Nitratidesulfovibrio vulgaris str. Hildenborough: one gene and its partner. Each later gene encodes a partner of the first gene's protein in a complex. Links are inferred from orthologs where the notes say so. Each region holds a gene or a part of one and is shown on either strand. Other genes may lie near its edges.

The links.
Region 2: rny (region 1) and pnp share a complex: the UniProt entries of both Bacillus subtilis proteins name them as parts of the possible RNA degradosome complex. The link is inferred for Nitratidesulfovibrio vulgaris str. Hildenborough from one-to-one orthologs.

The regions. Positions count from the first base shown.
Region 1 is NC_002937.3:2,774,575-2,784,740, reverse strand. Bases 735-3,644 are described here. They hold rny (ribonuclease Y), read right to left. Parts: upstream 3,015-3,644; coding sequence 1,455-3,014; downstream 735-1,454. Other genes in these bases: zapA (cell division protein ZapA), read right to left, coding at 3,406-3,644; DVU_RS12510 (trimeric intracellular cation channel family protein), read right to left, coding at 735-1,357. Outside these bases: DVU_RS12515 (FAD-dependent oxidoreductase), read right to left, coding at 1-178; more of DVU_RS12510, read right to left, coding at 734-734; more of zapA, read right to left, coding at 3,645-3,669; DVU_RS12490 (cell division protein ZapB), read right to left, coding at 3,689-3,925; bifunctional UDP-N-acetylglucosamine diphosphorylase/glucosamine-1-phosphate N-acetyltransferase GlmU, read right to left, coding at 3,957-5,324; DVU_RS12480 (phosphate ABC transporter substrate-binding protein), read left to right, coding at 5,770-6,648; DVU_RS12475 (PstC family ABC transporter permease), read left to right, coding at 6,648-7,520; DVU_RS12470 (PstA family ABC transporter permease), read left to right, coding at 7,568-8,440; DVU_RS12465 (ABC transporter ATP-binding protein), read left to right, coding at 8,472-9,338; DVU_RS12460 (HAD family hydrolase), read left to right, coding at 9,341-9,817; DVU_RS12455 (substrate-binding periplasmic protein), read right to left, coding at 9,842-10,166. UniProt on the Bacillus subtilis protein: Endoribonuclease that initiates mRNA decay. Initiates the decay of all SAM-dependent riboswitches, such as yitJ riboswitch. Involved in processing of the gapA operon mRNA, it cleaves between cggR and gapA.
Region 2 is NC_002937.3:570,669-580,914, reverse strand. The notes cover bases 3,320-6,309. They hold pnp (polyribonucleotide nucleotidyltransferase), read left to right. Parts: upstream 3,320-3,668; coding sequence 3,669-5,951; downstream 5,952-6,309. Other genes in these bases: DVU_RS16755 (hypothetical protein), read left to right, coding at 6,308-6,309; rpsO (30S ribosomal protein S15), read left to right, coding at 3,320-3,497. In the rest of the region: infB (translation initiation factor IF-2), read left to right, coding at 1-871; DVU_RS02455 (DUF503 domain-containing protein), read left to right, coding at 975-1,265; DVU_RS02450 (DHH family phosphoesterase), read left to right, coding at 1,283-2,284; tRNA pseudouridine(55) synthase TruB, read left to right, coding at 2,277-3,203; more of rpsO, read left to right, coding at 3,234-3,319; more of DVU_RS16755, read left to right, coding at 6,310-6,544; DVU_RS02425 (hypothetical protein), read left to right, coding at 6,580-7,401; selB (selenocysteine-specific translation elongation factor), read right to left, coding at 7,746-9,674; DVU_RS02415 (secondary thiamine-phosphate synthase enzyme YjbQ), read left to right, coding at 10,024-10,246. UniProt on the Bacillus subtilis protein: Involved in mRNA degradation. Catalyzes the phosphorolysis of single-stranded polyribonucleotides processively in the 3'- to 5'-direction. Necessary for competence development in Bacillus subtilis.

The DNA of each region.
Region 1 (10,166 bases):
CTTCCTTGTCGTTGACGGCATAGCGGCCTCCGCTGTGCAGCAGGCCATGATGCCTGCCGGTGGCCCCGGAGAAGAACTCCCCACGTTCGAAGAGACTGACGGCGAAGCCCCGCAGCACGAGGTCGTGGGCGAGGGCGGCGGCAGTGCCACCACCGCCTATGATGGCGATATGTTCCATGCGTAAGACTCCATGGATGATTTAGGACCTTCTACCACGGTGGGGCGGGCATCGCCACAGGAAGATGAAACCGGACGGCATGTTGTGCGGCTGCTGGCGTGAATGCCCACCGCGTACCCCGGCATGTGATGGCCCGGCACTGAACGTGCGGTGATGCTGCGTCGACGAGGTGGCGGGGGGGCAAGGGACGTAGTAGGGACGCTGCAAGCTGTGTCCGTTGCATGAAAAACGGTGGCGTACGCGGCGCTGTGCGCGACGCCGGTGTATGTCCGAATGCCGTGCGATGAAAGCCGTGTGTCGGAGGTGCGTGCAGGGTGGCGAGTGGAGGAGGTGCCCCGGCCCACAGGATACTGCGGTGACCCCAGACTCACCGGAAATGGTGCCAGTCGTCGGGCCTCGCGCGGGTCGGGTTGTCTGCACTGGTGACATCGGAGGCTGCCCCCATGTGCCCCGGCGGGGTGATGGTGGCGGGGGAGAGGGCTGGAATGGGACGGTGGTGTCTGGAATGCGCCGCGCGTCGTCCCCGTTTGGGGAGGCAGCGGCGTGTGGTGCCGGTCAGTCGTCGTCATCGACGCGCGGGATGCGCGGAAGCCTCATGCGCAGCCATATGGCCATGAGTCGCAGCCCGGTCGTGACAGCGGCGCTTCCGGCGAGTTGTTCCAGAGGGGGTCTGCCCAGTGCTGCCAGCCCAAGCAGCGCCACTGCGCCGAGGATGGACGCCGTGGCATAGAAATCCGTGCGCAACACGGCGGGCACTTCTCCCACGAGCACATCACGGATGACGCCGCCGCCCGTGGCGGTGAGCACGGCGAGAAAGACCACGGGGAGTCCGCCGAGGCCGAAGGCCATGGCCTTCGCACCACCGATGGCGGTGAAGACGCCAAGCCCCACCGCGTCGGCATAACGCACGAGGTTGCGCCGTGCCGCGACACCGCGCGCGAAGAAGAACACCAGCAGTCCCCCGGCGAGGCACACCAGCAGGTAGGCGTCGTTGTGGAACACCGCCGGAGGGCCGTAGGCGAGCATCATGTCGCGTACCATGCCTCCGCCCACTCCTGTGACCGTAGCCAGCACAAGGACGCCCAGTGCGTCGAGTTCGTGGCGTGCTGCCTTCAGCGCCCCTGCCACGGCGAAGGCGAACGTACCGAAGATGTCAAGGGCGTACAGCATGTCCTGCATGGGCTATCCGTCTGCCGTCGGGGGCTGTTGGGGCTTCGTTATGGAAAGAGCCCGGCCTGATGGCCGGGCTCTTGTCGCGCATTCTCAGGGACGGCCGTTACTTGGCGTACCCCACGGCCCTGCGTTCGCGGATGACCGTGACGCGTATCTGGCCGGGGTAGGTGAGGTTCTTCTCTATCTTGGCGGCGATGTCCTTGCAGAGCATGTAGGTCTGGTCGTCGTCGACGTTCTCGGAGTTGACCATGACCCGTATCTCGCGGCCCGCCTGAATGGCGTAGACCTTGGAGACGCCTTCGAAGCCCGTGGCGATGTTCTCGAGGTCTTCGAGACGCTTCACGTAGTTCTCGAGCAGTTCCTTGCGGGCCCCGGGACGCGCTCCGGAGATGGAGTCGGCGGCCTGGACCAGAACCGCCAGCGCGGTCTTGGGGGGCTGGTCCTCATGGTGCGCGGCGATGGCGTGGATGATGTCCTTGCCTTCGCCGTACTTCTTGGCGATGTCGGCGCCGATGAGGGCGTGCGGACCTTCGACCTCATGGTCGACGGCCTTGCCGATGTCATGCAGCAGACCTGCGCGCTTGGCCTTCTTGATGTCCATGCCAAGTTCGGCGGCCATCATGCCGCACAGGGCTGACACTTCGAGGGAGTGTTGCAGGACGTTCTGCGAGAAGCTTGTGCGGTAGCGCAACTGGCCGAGCAGCTTGATGATATCGGGGTGGATGCCGTGCACACCCGCGTCGAAGGTGGCCTGTTCGCCGACTTCGCGAACCTGCACTTCGAGTTCCTGCTCACATTTGCGGACGATGTCCTCGATGCGGGCAGGGTGGATGCGTCCGTCCTGGATGAGGCGTTCGAGGGCCATCTTGGCGACCTGACGGCGCAGGGGGCTGTATGCGGAGAGGATGACCGTCTCGGGGGTGTCGTCGATGATGAGGTCGACCCCGGTGGCGGCTTCCAGCGCGCGGATGTTGCGCCCTTCGCGACCGATGATGCGGCCCTTCATGTCCTCGCTGGGCAGGGTCACGGCGGTGACGGTCTGTTCACCGACGTAGTCGCCCGCGTAGCGCTGGATGGCACTGGCGAGGATTTCCTTGGCCTTGCGGTCTGCGGTCTCGCGGGCTTCCATCTCGATGACGCGTATCATCTTGGCGGATTCGTGGCGTGTACGGGCCTCGACCTCCTCCATGATGCGCGCCCGTGCCTCTTCGGCGGTGAGGCCGGAGACTTCTTCGAGGCGGTGGTCCTGTTCGGCGATCTTGCCTTCGAGTTCCTCTTCGAGCGTGGCGAGACGACGCTCCTTGCGGGTGAGCTCCTTTTCTATGGCCAGCACCTCATGTTCCTTCTGGGTGGCCTTTTCGAGCTTCTCCTCAAGACGTTCGCCCTGCTCTTCGAGTTTGCGGTCGCGGGCCTTGAGCTCGCGTTCGCGTTCCTTGAACTCGTTCTCCAGCTCGCGCTTCTGGTTGAATATCTCGTCCTGCCCCTGAAGGAGTATCTCCTTCTTCTGGGCCTGGGCCTCCTTGCGGGCCTCTTCGACGATGCGCTTTGCCAGTTCGTTGGCGTCACCGATGCGCTTTGCGCTGACATACCTGTGCAGCAGGTAACCCGTACCTGCGCCAAGCACCGCGCCGATGGCGATATATGCGAAAATCATGAGCCCCATACCTCGAACTCCCGTTATGGTGTCGGACGTGCGTCCGGTTGAAGTCGACCGGCAATATGCCGACCGTACCCCGAAGACGGAAGACGGGATTCAGGCAAGGTGCTGCCGCGTCGCTCCGGGCCGCTCCGCGCACTCATATGCAAACGCGGATGCTGTCGGGCGTCGTGACCTGCGGCGAAGGGGCCAGTGGCCCCGGAGAGCCGTGTGACATACCAAAGCAGGACCTGGTGTTGACCAGGGGGGCTTCTCGGGCGGGCCTTCAGGCTACCCGGTCATGCCGGGCGTGCACACCGGTCCACCGTACCGATGCCCTATTTCAAGCTTGTGAGGTCAGCGATGGCATATCTATCACGCACACTCCAGGGGTACTGATGCCAAGGCGCGACGGGAATCACGCCAATTCTTCTATCTTGGCCAGCACAGCGGCGATGCGCTCGCGCGTCTCGTCGTTGCGCCGGTTAGCTTGCAACAGGTCGTCGGCCAGTCCCAGAACCAGAAAGGTCAGCAGCTTCTCCTTGCTCAGCTGTCTTCCATGAAACTTGAGCCTGTCGAACCGTTCTTCAACAAGGGCCTTGGCGCTTTCAACGCGCTTGGGGTCGGCCTCCGCCTTGAAGGAGACCTCTAGCCCCAGAACGGTGAGGTTGAAGCTGCGCATTCGGACCCGCTGGCGCGCCCTAGGCGTCGCCAGTTTTGTCCTTGAGCGTTGTCAGCAACGAGTCGATGCGTCCGAGGACGGCATCCTTGACGCTGCGTTCCTGCTCAAGGGCTTCCTTGAGGGTACGATTCTCTTCGGCCAACGCCGCAAGGCCATTGTCAACCTCTTCTCGGAGGGTGCGGTTTTCCTCGCGCAGGGATTCGAGCTGCGCAAGAAGCGACGTGACGCGGTTTTCTAGCAGGTCTAGCAGTTCCATGAGTATTCCCTAGCCCTTTCAGGGCGCGAAATCAAGCTTTGGGCTTGCGCGGAAGGTTGGTCTGGCGGCCTCTGGCAATGGCGAGGCTGGCTTCGGGAACGTCCTTGGTGATGACCGACCCGGCCCCCACGAGACTGCCGTCGCCCACCGTGACCGGGGCAACCAGTGCCGTATTGCTGCCGATGAAGGCGCCTGCGCCTATCACCGTGCGATGCTTGTTCTTTCCGTCATAGTTGCAGGTGATGGTCCCTGCGCCGATGTTGGCTCCCGCCCCCACGTCGGCATCGCCGAGGTAGGTGAGGTGTCCGGCCTTGGCACCCTTGTGCAGACGTGCCTTCTTCATCTCCACGAAGTTGCCCACGCGCGCCTCTTCGTCAAGGACGGCACCGGGCCGAAGCCGTGCGAAGGGGCCCACGCTGCAACCCTTTCCCACCGTGGCGCCTTCAAGGTGGCTGAACGACTTGACCTCGCTGCCTGATTCCACCTCGGCATTGCGCAGCCAGCAGTGCGAATGCACCACGGCACCGCGGGCGATGCGGCTGGTGCCGTAGATTTCACATGGGCCGTATATCTCCGCACCGGGTTCGATGGTGGCGCGGGGGCTGATGCGTACCGTCTCGGGGGCGTGGATGAGTACGCCTCCCTCGATGTGTCCGATGACGAGGCGGGTGCGGAGCAACGCCTCGGAACGGATGAGTTCGGCAGGGTTGTTCACGCCAAGCAGGTTGGGGTCTTCACCGCACTGGATGCCGAGCACGTTCATGCGCTCTGCCACAGCCAGTCCCACAAGGTCCGTGATGTAGTATTCGCCACTGCGGTTGGCGTTGGTGAGACGCGGCAGGAGCGATTCGACGGCGTCGAGCCTGAGGGCGTAGATGCCGGTGTTGATCTCACTGGGTTCGGGGCCGTAGAGGGCCTCGTCGTAATCCTTGGCCTCGACGATGGCAGCGACGTGGCCGTTGTGGCGCACCACTCGACCATAGGCACCCGGGTCGGGCAGGGTGAGCGTCATGAAGGCGATGTCCGCCTCGGCGCTTTCCTTGAGGAAGAAGTCGATGGTCTCGGTGGCAAGCAGCGGCGTGTCGCCGTTGACGACCACGACGCGGTCGAGACCGGCTGCGCGCAGCGACTCCCAAGCCATCTGCAGGGCGTGGCCCGTGCCAAGCTGCTGTTCCTGCACCACGAAGCGCGCGTCTTCGCCTGCGAATGCCGCGTATATCATGTCGGCCCGATGGCCGACCACCGTCCAGACCCGGTCGCCGAAAACGGGGGCCAGTGCATCCATGACGAAGCGAAGCATCGGTTCGCCAAGGATAGTCTGCAAGACCTTCGGCTTGTCGGAATGCATGCGGGTGCCTTTGCCCGCTGCCAGTATGAGAGCGCCTGTCGTTGACGCCATGATGCCTCCGGATGAGGGATGTTGTTCGCCCGTTGCCCCGCGGGGGGGGGGAGGGCCTGTTCGCCGCTACGCCAGTAATGGCGAGCCTTGGCGGGTGGTCGCACACTATCCCCCGACGGGGCCGCTGTCCAGATGCACGACACTGCCTGCCCCCTCCTGATGGGGCGTGAGAAGGCCGGGGGCTCTAGCCCGGCGAGGCACGGCCTGTATGCACTGCGAAGAGATCGGGGTGAGGTCGCACGCCGAGGAGGCGCCGGGGCGCCTTGGCCGTCCCGCGTGACGGCACCCCGTGCGCTTTCGGCGCGCCTTATAGCCCGTGGCTATCGTTGACCGCTTCGATCATAGAGTCTTTCGATTTGTCCATGCTGTCGGTGAGCGGGTACTGTCCCTGCCTGTACCCACCATCAAAGCTGCCCGCAGGGCTGTAACGCGATAAGGAGTCGTCATGTCACGCGTCATCTCCACCCGTCTCTCCACGTACCGCGACCGTCTCGTTCGTGCCGCGGGCCACGCCTTCGTCGTCTGCGCCTTCGTCGTCCTTGCGCAGGTTGCCCATGCCGCCTCACCGCTGGAAGCCTTCAAGGGCATGTCCGGCAATCTCGATATCGCCGGAGGTACGGCGCACATCCCCGTCATGAAAGAGGCCGCGAAGCGCATCATGACGCAGAATGCCGCCATCCGGATTTCCGTCGCGGGCGGCGGGTCCGGCGTCGGGGTCCAGCAGGTGGGCGAGGGCCTTGTGGCCATCGGCAACACCGGGCGTGCGCTTTCGGAGGCCGAGGTCGCCAAGTACGGTCTCGTCTCGTTCCCCTTCGCCATCGACGGCGTGGCCGTGGTTGTGAACCCCGCCAACCCTGTCGGCGCGCTCACTGCGGCACAGGTACGCGACATCTACGCGGGCAAGGTGACCAACTGGAAGGCACTCGGCGGTGCGGACAGGGCCATCACCCTCTATACGCGTGACGAGGCCAGCGGCACGCGCGAGGTGTTCGACGGCAAGCTGCTTGCCAAGGGCGCCGTCGCAGCCTCGGCCAATGTCGTGCCCTCCAATGGCGCGATGAAGACCGCCGTGGCGCAGGATGCCGGGGCCATAGGCTATGTGGGCATCGGCCACATCGACACTTCGGTGAAGGCCCCGGTGCTCGACGGCATGGTGGCTACGCAGGAGAACGCCGCCAACGGCAGTTATACGGTCACCCGCAAGCTCTACATGAACACCAAGGGTCAGCCCACCGGACTTGTCCGCGCCTTCATCGACTATCTGTTCACCGACGAAGGTGCCGATATCATCCGCGCCAGCGGCTACATCCCCACAGGCCGGTGATGCTCCGCCGCTGGAAGGGCGGCGTGGTCACGACCGTGTGTGCGCTCTGCGCCGCCTCGGTCGCACTGGCTCTTGTCGCCATCTTCGCCTTCCTGTGTCTCTTCGCCCTGCCCGTCTTCATGGACGGGCAGGGTTTTGCCGTCATAGCGGGTGACTGGAAGCCCGCCACAGGCTCCTATGGCGTTCTCCCCATGCTTCAGGCTTCGATGGGGGTGGCCGGAATCGCTCTTGTCATCGGATTTCCTCTTTCATTGGGAATCTGCTGCGGCATGAACGGTCTTGCCCCCAGTGGTGTGGGGCAGATGTTCAGGGGGCTGGTGCGTTGCCTGACCGCCGTCCCGACCGTCGTCTACGGTTTCGCCGCCCTGTTCCTTCTTGTGCCACTCGTGCGCGAGGCTGCGGGACGTGGTACGGGGCTATGCTGGCTTACGGCTTCTCTGGTGCTTGCCCTGCTGGTGGTGCCGACCATGGTGCTTGTCATGGAGGCGGGCATGGGGCCGACAGTTGAACGGGTGCGTCTCACGGGGGCGGCCATGGGGCTCAATCGCGGACAGGTCATGGTGCACATGGTGCTGCCTCTGTGTTGGCGGCATATGGCTGGTGCAGCGGCGCTTGGCTTTGGCAGGGCGATGGGGGACACGCTGCTGCCTCTCATGCTTGCCGGTAACGCGGTGCAGTCACCGGGGTCACCTCTGGAAAGCGTCCGGACACTTACCGCCCACATCGCACTCGTCCTTGCGACGGATAGCCGCAGTGGAACCTACGGTTCGTTGTTCGTGGCCGGGTGTCTTCTGTTGCTTCTGAATCTCGCCGTGCAGCTCGTCTTGCGTGTTCTTGCGCGATCGGGAGCGCAATTCAGGGGGCGAACTTGAGGCGTTGCGCGAATCTTGCGTTATGGCGCATCTTCGTGATGGTATCCATGACTGTCACGCTGGTGGGCGTTGCGGCCTTGCTGGGCGTCGTACTCATGCGTGGCCTGCCTGCACTGGGACCGGCATTGCTGTTCGGTGACGTGTCGCCGCTGGCTGCGATGACCGGGGCCGTTCCGGTATGGGATGGCATCTGGCCCGCATGTGCCGGAACCTTCGCCCTGCTCATGGTGGCACTTGGCCTTGCCGTGTTGCCGGGAATAGGCTGCGGCATCCACCTCGCGCTGTTTGCAAGCCCTCGCACGCGAGTCCTGCTGGGACTTGCCGTCGACCTGCTGGCGGGGGTGCCATCCATCGTCATGGGGCTGTTCGGATTCACGTTGTTGCTTGCCTTGCGGCGCACTGTCGCGCCTGACGCCTCGACAGGCCTCCTGCTTGCCTCGGTGTGTCTGGCGCTCTTGGTGTTGCCTGTGCTGGTGGTGACCACGCGAGGCGCACTGGAGGCGTTGCCTGCGCAGTTGAGACTCACCGGGGCGGCGCTTGGGCTCGATACGTGGGGGAGGCTGCGGCATCTGCTGCTGCCCGCCGCCGGGCGGGGCATCCTGGGGGGCGTGCTGCTGGCTGCCGGGCGCGCTGCCGAAGACACCGCCGTCATCATGCTCACGGGGGTGGTCGCCAGCGTGGGCTTGCCCGCCGGTCTTGGGGAGCGTTTTGAGGCCCTGCCCTTCACCATCTTCTATCTGTCGTCGCAGTACCGTGATGCCGTCGAACTCCAGCGAGGTTTCGGGGCGGCAACGGTGCTGCTCGTGCTGTCGCTGACGTTGCTGGCAGGTGCATGGCTGTTGCAGCGGGTTCTTGAACGGAAATGGCGGGGCGTGCTCCCTGTGTCACCCTGTCAGGGAACATCAGAGGACATCAGGTGAGTATCAGGCGAGTATCAGGGGAGGATAGGCCATGAAGGATAGCATCATGCGTGCCGTTCGAGGTGTTCTGCAGCGGGCGACCTCTGGGCGTGTCAATGGACGCAGCCCCGCGGAACAGTCTGCGGCGTGTGCGCTGCCGGAAGGCCTCGCGGCACGACTCGCCGGGGTGCGGGTGGCGTTCGGTACGCGGCAGGTGTTGCATGATGTGCACCTCGACGTGCCGTCCGGCATGACCACGGTGCTCATCGGGCGTTCCGGGTCCGGCAAGTCGACCCTTCTCCGGGTGTTGCAACGTCTCAACGAATGCCTGCCGGGATGCACGACGACGGGGCGTGTCCTGCTACGGCTGGACGGGCGGGTTGTCGACGCCTATTCCGGTGCCGTGGGCGACCCGTCATGGCTGCGTGCGCGTATGGGGATGGTCTTCCAGTCCCCCGATGTGCTGCCGCTTTCCATCCGGCGCAACATGGACATGACCTTGCGTCATGTCCTCTGCCTTCCCGAGACGGAGGTCGCCCCTCGCATGGAGGAGGCGTTGCGCGAGGCGGCATTATGGGATGAGGTGCATGACAGGCTGGACGAGAACGCCCTTGGCCTGTCTGGCGGGCAGCAGCAACGGCTGTGCCTCGCACGGGCGCTGGCACTTCGCCCGGCCTTCCTGCTGCTCGACGAACCTACGGCGTCTCTGGACATCGCGTCTGCACGGGCGATCGAGGAGCGCATCACGTCTCTCGGTCACACGCGCACCGTGGTCATGGTCTCCCACGGGTTGCGGCAGGCGTTGCGCCTTGCGGACAATCTTGTCCTCGTCGATGCGGGGCGTGTCGTCCGTGTTTGGAACCGTCACGGTGCGGGACTTCCTGATGTGGCTGAACTCGAACACCATCTTGAGGATTGAAGATGCTTGAATATGTCATTCCCGGTGTGAAAACGTTACGCCTTGAGACACTGCTCCTCGACTATAACGGCACCATTGCACGCGACGGACGGCTTGTGCCCGGCGTCGCCGAACGTATCGGCCGTCTTGCCGGGGACTTGCGCGTTGTGGTGCTCACCGCGGACACACACGGGACCGTGCGCAGGGAGATGGCGGCACTGCCCGTTGACGTGGAGGTCCTCGAAGGGTGTGAAGGGGCACAGGACAAGGCCAAGCTCGAAGCCCTCATGCGGTGCGGGGCTGGCACGTGTGTCGCCATGGGCAACGGGCGCAACGACGAACTCATGCTGCGCGACGCCGCCCTGTCCGTGGCTGTGATGGGGGATGAAGGTGTTGCCGTAGGCACGTTGGTCGCCGCACAGGTCGCTGTCCGTGACATCAACGATGGGCTCGACCTGCTGCTTGAGCACGGCAGGCTGGTGGCGACACTCCGGTGTTGAGCCCGTGCGGCGGTGCGTCGCCCGTCAGCGCATGACCTCTTCGGCGGCGATGGCGTCCTGACGGTTGGCCTTGAAGAGAAGGTCGATGGCGTCGTTAAGCCTGTCTCGAAGGTGCACGTTCTCTATGCTGCGGGGCAGGGCCATGTGAATGGCACGTCTGTCCAGCGTCGGGCCTATGTGGAGTTTGCGCGTTATGCCCAGTCGTTCTCCTAGCCAGATGGCCGAAGCGCGCGCCACGATGGTACAATCGAGCCTGCCGCCAGCCACCTTCAGCAGGTTCTGTTCTTCGCTTCCTGCGAATTCGGGCCGGAACAGCCCGCGACGTCTCGCTTCATCGAAAAGGTCGCCG
Region 2 (10,246 bases), 2.2 Mb from region 1 along the record:
GTTCGCAGGCCGCGTGCGCGCCATGTTCGACGACCAGGGCCGCAAGGTGAAGGAAGCCGGTCCCTCGACTCCGGTCGAGGTGCAGGGCTTTGACGGTGTCGTCGAAGCCGGCGAGGAGTTCGTGAGCGTAGCCGACGACAAGGTCGCCCGCCGCATCGCCGAAAGCCGCGCCGTCAAGCAGCGCGAGCGCGAACTCGCCAAGGAGTCGAAGGTCACCCTCGAAACCTTCCTGTCGCGCCGTGCCGACGCCGCCGAGGCGCTCACGCTCAACCTCGTTCTCAAGGCCGACGTGCAGGGCACGCTCGAGGCCATCAGCGAGGCCGTGCGCAAGCTCAGCACCGAGAAGGTCAAGATCAACATCATCCACGGCGGTGCCGGTGCCATCACCGAATCCGACATCCTGCTGGCATCGGCCTCCGACGCCATCATCATCGGCTTCAATGTCCGCCCGACCTCCAAGGTCAAGGACATCGCCGAGCAGGAGAACGTGGACATCCGCTTCTACGACATCATCTACAAGCTCGTGGATGAGATCAAGAGCGCCATGGCGGGCATGCTCGCCCCGGTGCAGCGCGAAGTGTACCTCGGTCAGGCCGAAGTGCGCGAGACCTTCAGCGTGCCCAAGATCGGCGTCATCGCCGGTTGTCACGTGGCCGACGGCAAGGTCACCCGCAACGCGGGTGTGCGCCTGCTGCGCGACGGTGTGGTCGTCTACACGGGCAAGATCACGTCCCTCAAGCGCTTCAAGGACGACGTCCGCGACGTGCAGAAGGGCTACGAGTGCGGCATGGGCCTCGAGAACTTCAACGACATCAAGGTCGGCGACGTCATCGAAGCCTTCGAAATGGTCGAAGAGGCCGCTACACTGTAGTGCTTGTTACGGGGGTGGAGCCCGTCTCCACCCCCGATGACAGCGGGTGCGCCACGGTATGTGCTGCAATGCACGCCACCATGCGCCCCACACCGGATGAACCATGGTTCTTGGTGTACTGACCGTAGAATACCGCCTGCACGGCAACGACTCGCTCAAGGGCAAGCGGCGCATCGCCAACAGCCTCAAGCAGAAGGTGCGCAACACCTTCAACGTGGCCATCGCCGAAGTCGAAACAGAAGACTCCCTCACCATGCTGCGTCTCGCGGTAGTCTCCGTCAGCAACAGCCACCAGCACCTACAGAGCCGTCTCGACAAATGCCTCGCCATGATGGAGGCCGTCTGTCCCGAAGAGATGGTCTACAGCGACATTGAAATCTTCGCGGCCGACTGACCGCCCCCGGACATACCATGCAGGAACCACAGGCTCGCATAGCCGCCCTTCTCCGCGACGCGGACGACATCCTCATCACCACCCATGCCAATCCCGATGGCGACGCCATCGGTTCACTCGGTGCCATGGGCCACGTGCTGGCGACTCTTGGCAAGCGCTTCTGCCTCTGCAACGTGTCCGGTGTGCCTTCGCACCTCTCATGGGTTCCCCTGCCCGGTCAGGTGTACACATCTTTCGATGAACTGCCCTTTCAGCCCAGGCTTGCCATCGTGCTGGACTGCGGTGACGAGAAACGCCCCGGCGAGGCACTGCGTGCCCCGCTTGCCGACCTACCGTCCATCAACATCGACCACCATCAGGGCAATCCCCTCTTCGGCACCGTCGACAACTGGGTCGAACCCCAGCGGGCAGCCACCGGCGAAATGGTGGCCGAGATCGCCCTCGCGCTGGGCCAGCCCCTTGCCGGTGCCCTCGGCGAATGCCTCTATCTCGCCCTTGTCTCCGACACCGGGTCGTTCTCGTTCGGCAACACCTCGGCCCGAGTCCTTTCCCTTGCCGCTGAAATCGTAGGCAACGGGCTGGATGTGGCGGCCCTCACCGAACGGCACGACAATCAGTGGTCTTTCGCCCGGATGCAGTTGTGGGGCAGGCTCATGCAGGAGATGCGTCTTGCGTTCGACGGCACAGTGGCTATATCGGTCATTCCCGATGCGCTCATCGAGTCATGCGGCGCACGACGTGCCGACCTCGAAGGCTGGGCCTCCCAGATGCGCAAGGTGCGCGGGGTGCGCGTCTCGGTCATGGTTCGCGGCAACGGTCCGGAAGGGTCGAAGGTCAGCCTGCGTTCCACCGGGTCTGATGATGTGCGCGCCGTGGCCGCACGCTTCGGCGGAGGCGGGCACCGGAACGCGGCGGGCGTGGAAATGCCCTTGCCCCCGGAAGAAGCCTCACGGCAAGTCGTTGCAGCCCTAGGCGAACAACTCGGGCTGGACGGTGATGGAGCGTCACTGTATGTTTGACCAGATGCCCGTACAGCAGCATGGTCTGCTGGTGCTGGACAAGCCCAGTGGCCCCTCGTCGGCCCAGTGCATCTCGAAGGTGAAGCGGCTGGGTCAGAAGAAGATAGGTCATGCGGGGACTCTCGACCCCATGGCTGGTGGTGTGTTGCTCGTCCTGCTGGGACATGCGACGAAAATTTCAGGTCACCTCATGGCCGATGGCGAGAAGGTGTATGCAGGCACCCTGCGCCTTGGCGAGACGACCGACACTTGGGACGCCGAAGGTACGGTGACAGCCACCGCGCCCTGGCACCATGTGACAGAAGCCGACGTGCGCGCCATCGTCGACTCGTGGCTGGGTTCCTCCGAGCAGGAGGTGCCCCCCTATTCTGCCGCAAAGCATCAGGGCCAGCCCCTGTACAAGCTTTCGCGTGCAGGCCGCGAGACCCCGGTGAAGACGAAGACCGTCGAGATTTCCCTTGCGGAGGTCGTATGGTGCGACCTGCCGCATGTACGTTTCCGGGTAAGATGCAGTTCCGGCACCTACATACGGTCCCTGGCCCACAGCTTGGGGATACGTCTAGGGTGCGGCGCCGTGCTTACGGAACTGACCCGGGAGTACAGTCATCCGTTCGGACTGGACATGGCGCATACCCTTGATGCCGTGCTCGCAGAACCCGGACGCCTCGCAGAGCGGGTCATCCCCATCACGCACGCGTTGCCGCACTGGCCAAAGGTCGGCATCAGCCTCCAGCAGGAGGCGAGCGTACGCAACGGGATACCACTGCCCTATCAACCCGAGATGGTGGCGGACATGCCATTCATGGAAGGTGTGAAGGCGATACTGCTCGACACGCGCGAGGTGCCCGTGGCTCTTGTCGAAACGGCCATCGTAGGTGGCAGACAGGTCTGGGCCGTACTCCGGGGACTGTGGAGTTAACGCCCAACATCGGAGGAACTAGCTGTGGTTATGGACATCGAAGCAAAAAAGGCCGTCATCGACGCACACGCAAAGCACGAAGGCGACACCGGCTCTCCTGAAGTGCAGGTCGCCCTGCTCACCGCCCGCATCGAACAGCTTACCGGCCACTTCAAGGTCCACAAGAAGGACTACCACTCGCGCACCGGCCTTCTGAAGCTGGTTGGTCAGCGCCGCAAGCTGCTGAACTACCTCAAGAAGAAGGACGTCCAGCGTTACCGTGCCCTCATCGAGAAGCTCGGTCTGAGAAAGTAGCAGGTTCGTCCAGAGGGGGGCCGCACGGCCCCCCTCCTCCGTCGAAACATCGGCACGCGCCGATACAACACGTCTTCGGTAAGGGGGGTCCGGGAAGAGGGCCGCACGGACGCCGTCCGGAAAGCCCGACCTTCTCCCCGGAATCCCCTTCGCAGACGGAGAGGAAACAACATGACCAATATATTCAACGCCATGCGCGTCACCGCCACTGTCGGCGGCAAGGAGATCGTCTTCGAGACAGGTCGCCTCGCCAATCAGGCCGATGGTGCCGTGTGGATACAGTGCGGCGGTACCGTGGTGCTCGTCACCGCGTGCTCGCAAGCCACTGACCGCGACCTCGGCTTCTTCCCGCTCACCGTCGAATACTCCGAGAAGATGTACGCCGCCGGCCGCATCCCCGGCAGCTTCTTCCGACGCGAGATCGGCCGCCCCAGCGAGCGCGAGACCCTCGTCTCCCGCCTCATCGACCGCCCCATCCGTCCGCTCTTCCCCAAGGGCCTCAAGGATGAGGTGCAGGTGCTCGCCAACGTCATCTCCTCCGACCAGAACAACGACTCCGACGTGCTCGCCGTCACCGGCGCCTCCACCGCACTCGGCCTGTCGTCCATCCCGTTCGACGGCCCGGTCGCCGGTGCGCGCATCGGTCGCATCGACGGTCAGTTCGTCATCAACCCCACCATCAAGGAGATGGAGCGCAGCGACCTCAACATCGTGCTCGCCGCCTCGCGTGATGCCGTGGTGATGGTCGAAGGCGAAGCCAGCTTCGTGCCCGAAGCGGTCATCGTCGAAGCCCTCGAATGGGGTCACAAGGAAATCCAGCCCCTCATCGACGCACAGCTGAAGCTGCGCGAGATGGCTGGCAAGGCCAAGCGCGAGTTCACCGCACCGGTCGAAGATGCAGACCTTGCCGCACGTGTGGCCGCCCTTGCCACCGCAGACCTTGACGTAGCCCTTCGCATTCCCGAGAAGATGGCCCGCAAGGATGCCCGCAAGGCCGTCAAGGAGAAGGTGATGGAGGCCCTTGTGGCCGACCCCGCCTACGCCGAAGACACCACTCCGCTGCGCGCCGTGGGCGACATCCTCTCTGCGCTTGAGAAGCGCATCGTGCGCGAACGCATCGTGCGCGAAGGCCGCCGCATCGACGGTCGCGACACCACCACCGTTCGCCCCATTCTCATCGAAGCGGGCATCCTGCCCCGCGCCCATGGTTCCGCCCTGTTCGCGCGCGGCGAGACCAAGTCGCTGGTCGTGGCCACCCTCGGTAGTTCCACCGACGAACAGCGCATGGACTCGCTGACCGGCGACGTCACCAAGCGCTTCATGCTGCACTACAACTTCGCCCCCTACTGCGTGGGTGAAGTGAAGCCCGTGCGCGTCTCCCGCCGCGAAATCGGCCACGGCGCACTGGCCGAAAAGGCCCTGCGTCCCATCCTGCCCCTCGGCGAAGACTTTCCCTTCACCCTGCGCGTGGTCGCCGAGACGATGGAATCCAACGGTTCGTCGTCCATGGCCGCCGTCTGCGGCGGCTGCCTCTCGCTGATGGACGCCGGTGTGCCCATCACCGCCCCTGTGGCCGGTGTGGCCATGGGCCTCATCAAGGAGGGCGACCAGTACGTGGTGCTCACCGACATCCTCGGTGACGAAGACGCCCTCGGCGACATGGACTTCAAGATAGCCGGTACCAGCGAAGGCATCACGGCTGTCCAGATGGACATCAAGGTCAAGGGCCTGCCCACCGATGTCATGGCCCGCGCCATGCAGCAGGCCCGTGATGCGCGCCTGCACATCCTCGGCGAGATGGGCAAGGTTCTCGAAGCCCCCCGTGCCGAACTTTCCGCCTACGCGCCGCAGCATGCCGAGGTGTTCGTCAACCCCGACATCATCCGCATCATCATCGGCCCCGGCGGCAAGAACATCAAGGCCATCACCGCCACCACCGGCGCGTCCATCGACATCGAGGACAGCGGCCGCGTCTCCATCTTCGCGCCCACGCTCGAAGCCATGGAAATGGCCCGCGAGATGGTGCAGTACTACGACCAGCGCGCCGACATCGGCAAGAACTACACCGGCAAGGTGCGCAAGGTCCTCGAAATCGGCGCCATCGTCGAAATCCTGCCCAACCTCGAAGCCCTCGTGCACATCTCGCAGCTTGACACCAACAGGGTCGAGCAGGCGTCCGACGTGGCCCGCCTCGGCGAGGACATGGTCGTGAAGGTCATCGAGATCAACGGCGACCGCATCCGCGCCAGCCGCAAGGCCGTCCTGCTTGAAGAGCAGGGCATCGAATGGAAGCCCGAAGACACCGCTCGCCCCTCCGGTCCCCGCGAAGGTGGACGCCGTGACGGCGGACGTGATGGTCGCCGCGACGGCGGTCGTGACGGTCGCCGTGATGGCGGACGTGACGGTGGTCGCCGCGATGGCGGACGTCGCGACGGCGGACGCGACCGCAACTAAGCTGTAAGCCATGAGGGCGCGGGGCAACCCGCGCCCTTTCTCGTGGGGCAGACAGCAACGCAAAGAGGTATGAAGCCGCAACGCACGGGGGCGGCATGGCGCACACCCGCCCTCTCTACGTCACCTTGTCGTGGCGTGAGCGTTAGGTCATGGTCGCGGCGAACCACCCAAGAAATCACATCTTTTCGTCGCCTCCGGTCATGTGCATTTTCGCTTGCAGCGCAATTGACACGGGGGCGGGGCGAGGCTACACTCTCGCACCATATTTTGTTCAAATATATTCACGACCTGCATACAGCTATGTCGCAATGCGACACCCGGGGGAGGACTGGACGCGGGACGCAATGAGGTTCGTGATGGATGATATTGAACATCTCCGGCAGCGCCACGACGCTGCCATGCGCAGGCTTGAACGCATCACAGAGCGCGACGCCAGACGGCGACGCAAACATCTTGAGCGTTTCGACCGCGCGTATACGTTGCTGCGCCAGCGTCTCGGCATGACTCCCGATGCCGCAACGCATCAGCATGCAGGCGTAACAACCCGGCTTTACGCCGGTTTCGTGGGCGCGCTGCGCTCGCTGATGTTCTGAGCGCGCCCCCAACTACGCAACCGACAAGGAAAACCATGCTCAAGCATTTTGAAGGTCTCGGCGACAAGTGGCGCGCTCTCGTTGAAAATCCCGACGAAACCGTGAAGGGTCTCGTCCAGACCATCGCCAATGAAGGCGGCACCCGCGAAGCGTGGCAGTCGCACACCCCCGACGGGCACACCGTGCTCATGGCATGGCCTGCCACAGAGCCCTGCCGCGCCGGACTCATCATCCGTGGCGACCAGAACGGCGAGAACTACCAGCCCGTCAGTGCCCTGCCGCTGCTGGAAGGGCTCGAGAACGAGCTTGAAGTCACCGAAGTGCACCCGTGGGGCAACGACGCCGAAGGCGAAATCGCCGCCTGCCGCGCCGGTGACGACAGCATCTGGTTCTACGACCCCCTGCTCTACCGTGACCGCTGGAGTTGCATCGTCGGGCAGAAGCAGGTCTTCACCCTTTCCGCGCTCGCCTATGCGCTGCGCCCCGCCACCCGTGACAGCATCCAGGTCAAGGGCGGCCCCCAGTTCGACAGCTACGCCAAGGCATACGTGGACAAGAACCCCGGTGTCGACCCCGCCAGCATCCCTCCGCTGACGCTCCCGCTCAAGGGCGCCCGCATCATGCAGCAGTACGTCAACGCCAGCGAATACCAGATTCGCGTTCCCGTTGAAGAGGTCGCCACCTGCCAGTTCAACGGCGAGAAGGTGTTCATGCTGACCGTGTCGCTTGCAGGCAAGGACGACAAGGCGCTGCGCGCCATGCTCTACGTCGCTGAGCGCACTCTTGGCGGCTTCGAACCCAAGGCGGGCGACGACATCGAGGCCATCGTCTGGTTGCAGGGCCGTCTCGTCGACTAGCCTCGCAAACACCACAGCTTTCACGCCTACCAAGGGCGACCGGAAACGGTCGCCCTTCTCTGTTGCACACGGACGGGCAGCCCGCGCCTGCCGGGGAAGACACAGAACCCATCCTGCCCGCCAGCTTGCCACCTGCCCCGATGCCCATGGCTGGCATGCGTAGCGGGCACGTTGATGCCCGTCGTGAAACAGGGGTCAATCGCCCGCCTTGGCCCTACGCGAAAAGGCGGCTGTCGCCAGCCGCCTTCCGAATCGTCAAAGGACTCCGTACTGTGCGGACAACATCCCCGTAAGCGATGCCGCCGCTCCATCATGCGCTGCGCTCATGGCCCTGGGCAAGGCTGCTACCCGGCCTTGGCCCCCCGTAGCTGCCTCTTGTCTCCCACGCGGATGGTGACACGCTCACGGTCGAAGTACTCGAGCAGCGGGATGATGTACTTGCGCGACAGCCCGCCCGAGAGTTCCTTGAAACCCGAGGGGTCGAGGTCGTCGTGGTCGTCGAACCACCGGGCCACGCGGCCCTTGAGTTCATCAAGCGCACTGCGATGGAAGAGCAGCCCGTCCTTGACGCGCACAAGTTCGCCGCCATCGTGCAGCAGCTTGAGCACGGGCGCGGCCTCCTTCTGTTCCAGCGACAGGGTCTCCAGCACATCCTTGAGGTTGGGCGGGGTCATGCCTGCCTCGGAATAGATGGCGAGCAGTTTGCCCCTCAATCCCTCCTGGTCGGAAGCCAGCGAGACCTTGTGTCCGGGCAGGCGCAACACGTCGCCCTCGGCGACCAGTGCCCCCTGCTTGATGAGGCGTTCGACCACGAAATGGATGAGGCGGGGGTGCAAGCCGCGTCCCCAGCCCGAGGCCAGCACGCCGCGCGCCATGCCGGGCTTGAGCGGTTCCTTGGCATGGAACGCGCCAGCATGGTCGAGGCACCCGGCAGAGAGGGCTTGCAGGGCATCCGCCCCGACGTAGGCCCTCTCCTCACGGTCGAAGCAGAACAGACGCCCGCGTGCACCGAGCGCCTGCAGCACTTTCTCAAGCCGCTTCGACTCAAGGTCGGTGAGCACGGAAAGACGTACGAAGCCCGCACCGGCATTGCCGGAAAGGTCCACATGGGCCTGCACCAGTTCCTCTTCGGTGGCTTCGGGGAGGCTTGCCAGCAAGGCGACCTTGTCGGCGAAATGCGGGTCGCGCCGACGCAGGTCGTGACCTGTGGGGTTGACCACCACGCCCCCCGCCACGGTACGCAGGGGCGAGAATGTCCGCACCACGCACCTGTCGCCGAACACGCCCACCATCGGTTCCGTGAAACGCACCTGACACAGTGCCGTCTCGCCGGGGTTGAGGCGGTCGCGGTCGTGAAAATGCAGACGCGCCAGCACCTCGCGCGCACCGTGATGGAAGTGCACCTCGGTACGGTTACGCAAGGGCCGCGCTGCGGACGAGAGACAGGTCAGGCGTACGTCCCACCGCTGCGCGGGGAACAACGTACCGGGCAGCGCCAGCACCTCGCCCCGCTGCACCTCGGCCACGTCCACGCCCTGGAGGTTGACTGCGGTACGACGCCCCGCAAGGGCCTTGTCCACAGGCCCGCCGTGGCTTTGCAGCCCCCGGACCTTGCTTGTGCGCCCTTCGGGATAGAGCACCACATCGTCCCCCACCTTGAGCGAACCGGATATCATGGTGCCCGTCACCACCGTACCATGCCCGCGCATGGTGAACACCCGGTCGACGGGCAGGCGGAAGAGGTCGGTACGGCGTTCAGGACGCAATTCACGTTCAAGGGTGGCGAGGTGTTCGCGCAGGGTGTCGAGACCCTGCCCTGTCACGGCGGAGACCGGAAAGATGGGCGCACCCTCAAGGAATGTCCCGGCAAGGAATCCAGCCACGTCGTCCTGTGCCAGTTCAAGCCAGTCGGCATCGACCATGTCCACCTTGGTGAGGGCGACGAGACCATGCCGGATGCCCAGCAGCGAGCATATCTCAAGATGTTCGCGGGTCTGCGGCATGACGCCCTCGTCGGCGGCGATGACCAGCATGACGAAGTCGACGCCCGACGCCCCTGCCACCATGTTGCGGACGAACTTCTCGTGCCCCGGCACGTCGACGACGCCAAGCCGCCCGCCACCGGGCAGGTCGCAGAAGGCGAAGCCCAGTTCGATGGTGATGCCTCGCCGTTTCTCCTCGTCGAGGCGGTCGCAGTCGATGCCGGTCAGCGCCCGGACGAGCGAAGTCTTGCCATGGTCGATATGTCCAGCCGTGCCCATGATTACAGGCATGGTCGCTCCTGATGCTAGCTGTGACCGGCGCGTGGCCGGAAATGGACGGCAGGGACATGTCGCGACATCCCCTTGCCGTAGGGCATGTTGTGGTTGTAGGCAAAAAAGCACGGTGCCTCAAGCACGGGCCATGCGCCACCCGTTTTCTCTTACGGGATGCCGCCCGACGCGCCCGTCCTGCTGCATACGGCCCGGGGCCTATGGCCTGCTGCGTACGGCCCGGAGATCAAGACCCGATGTCCGAGACCCGAAGCGTTCGCCCCGGCACAACGGCATACTCTGCCCCGACGCGTACGCCCTACCCTGTCGGCCGTCCAACCGGGCACCACCCCATTCGCGGAGGAACAAGATGGAGACCATCACCCTGCATACCACCACCCGCGAACAGATGCTCGACATCACGTCCGCCATCCGCGAACTCGTGAGCACACGAGGCTGGCGTGACGGGGCGTTGCTGCTCTTCTGCCCGCATACCACGGGTGCGCTCACCGTCAACGAAGCCGCAGACCCGGACGTGGCACGCGACATGACCGTGAACATGGGACGCCTCGTGCCGCGCCATGGCGACTATC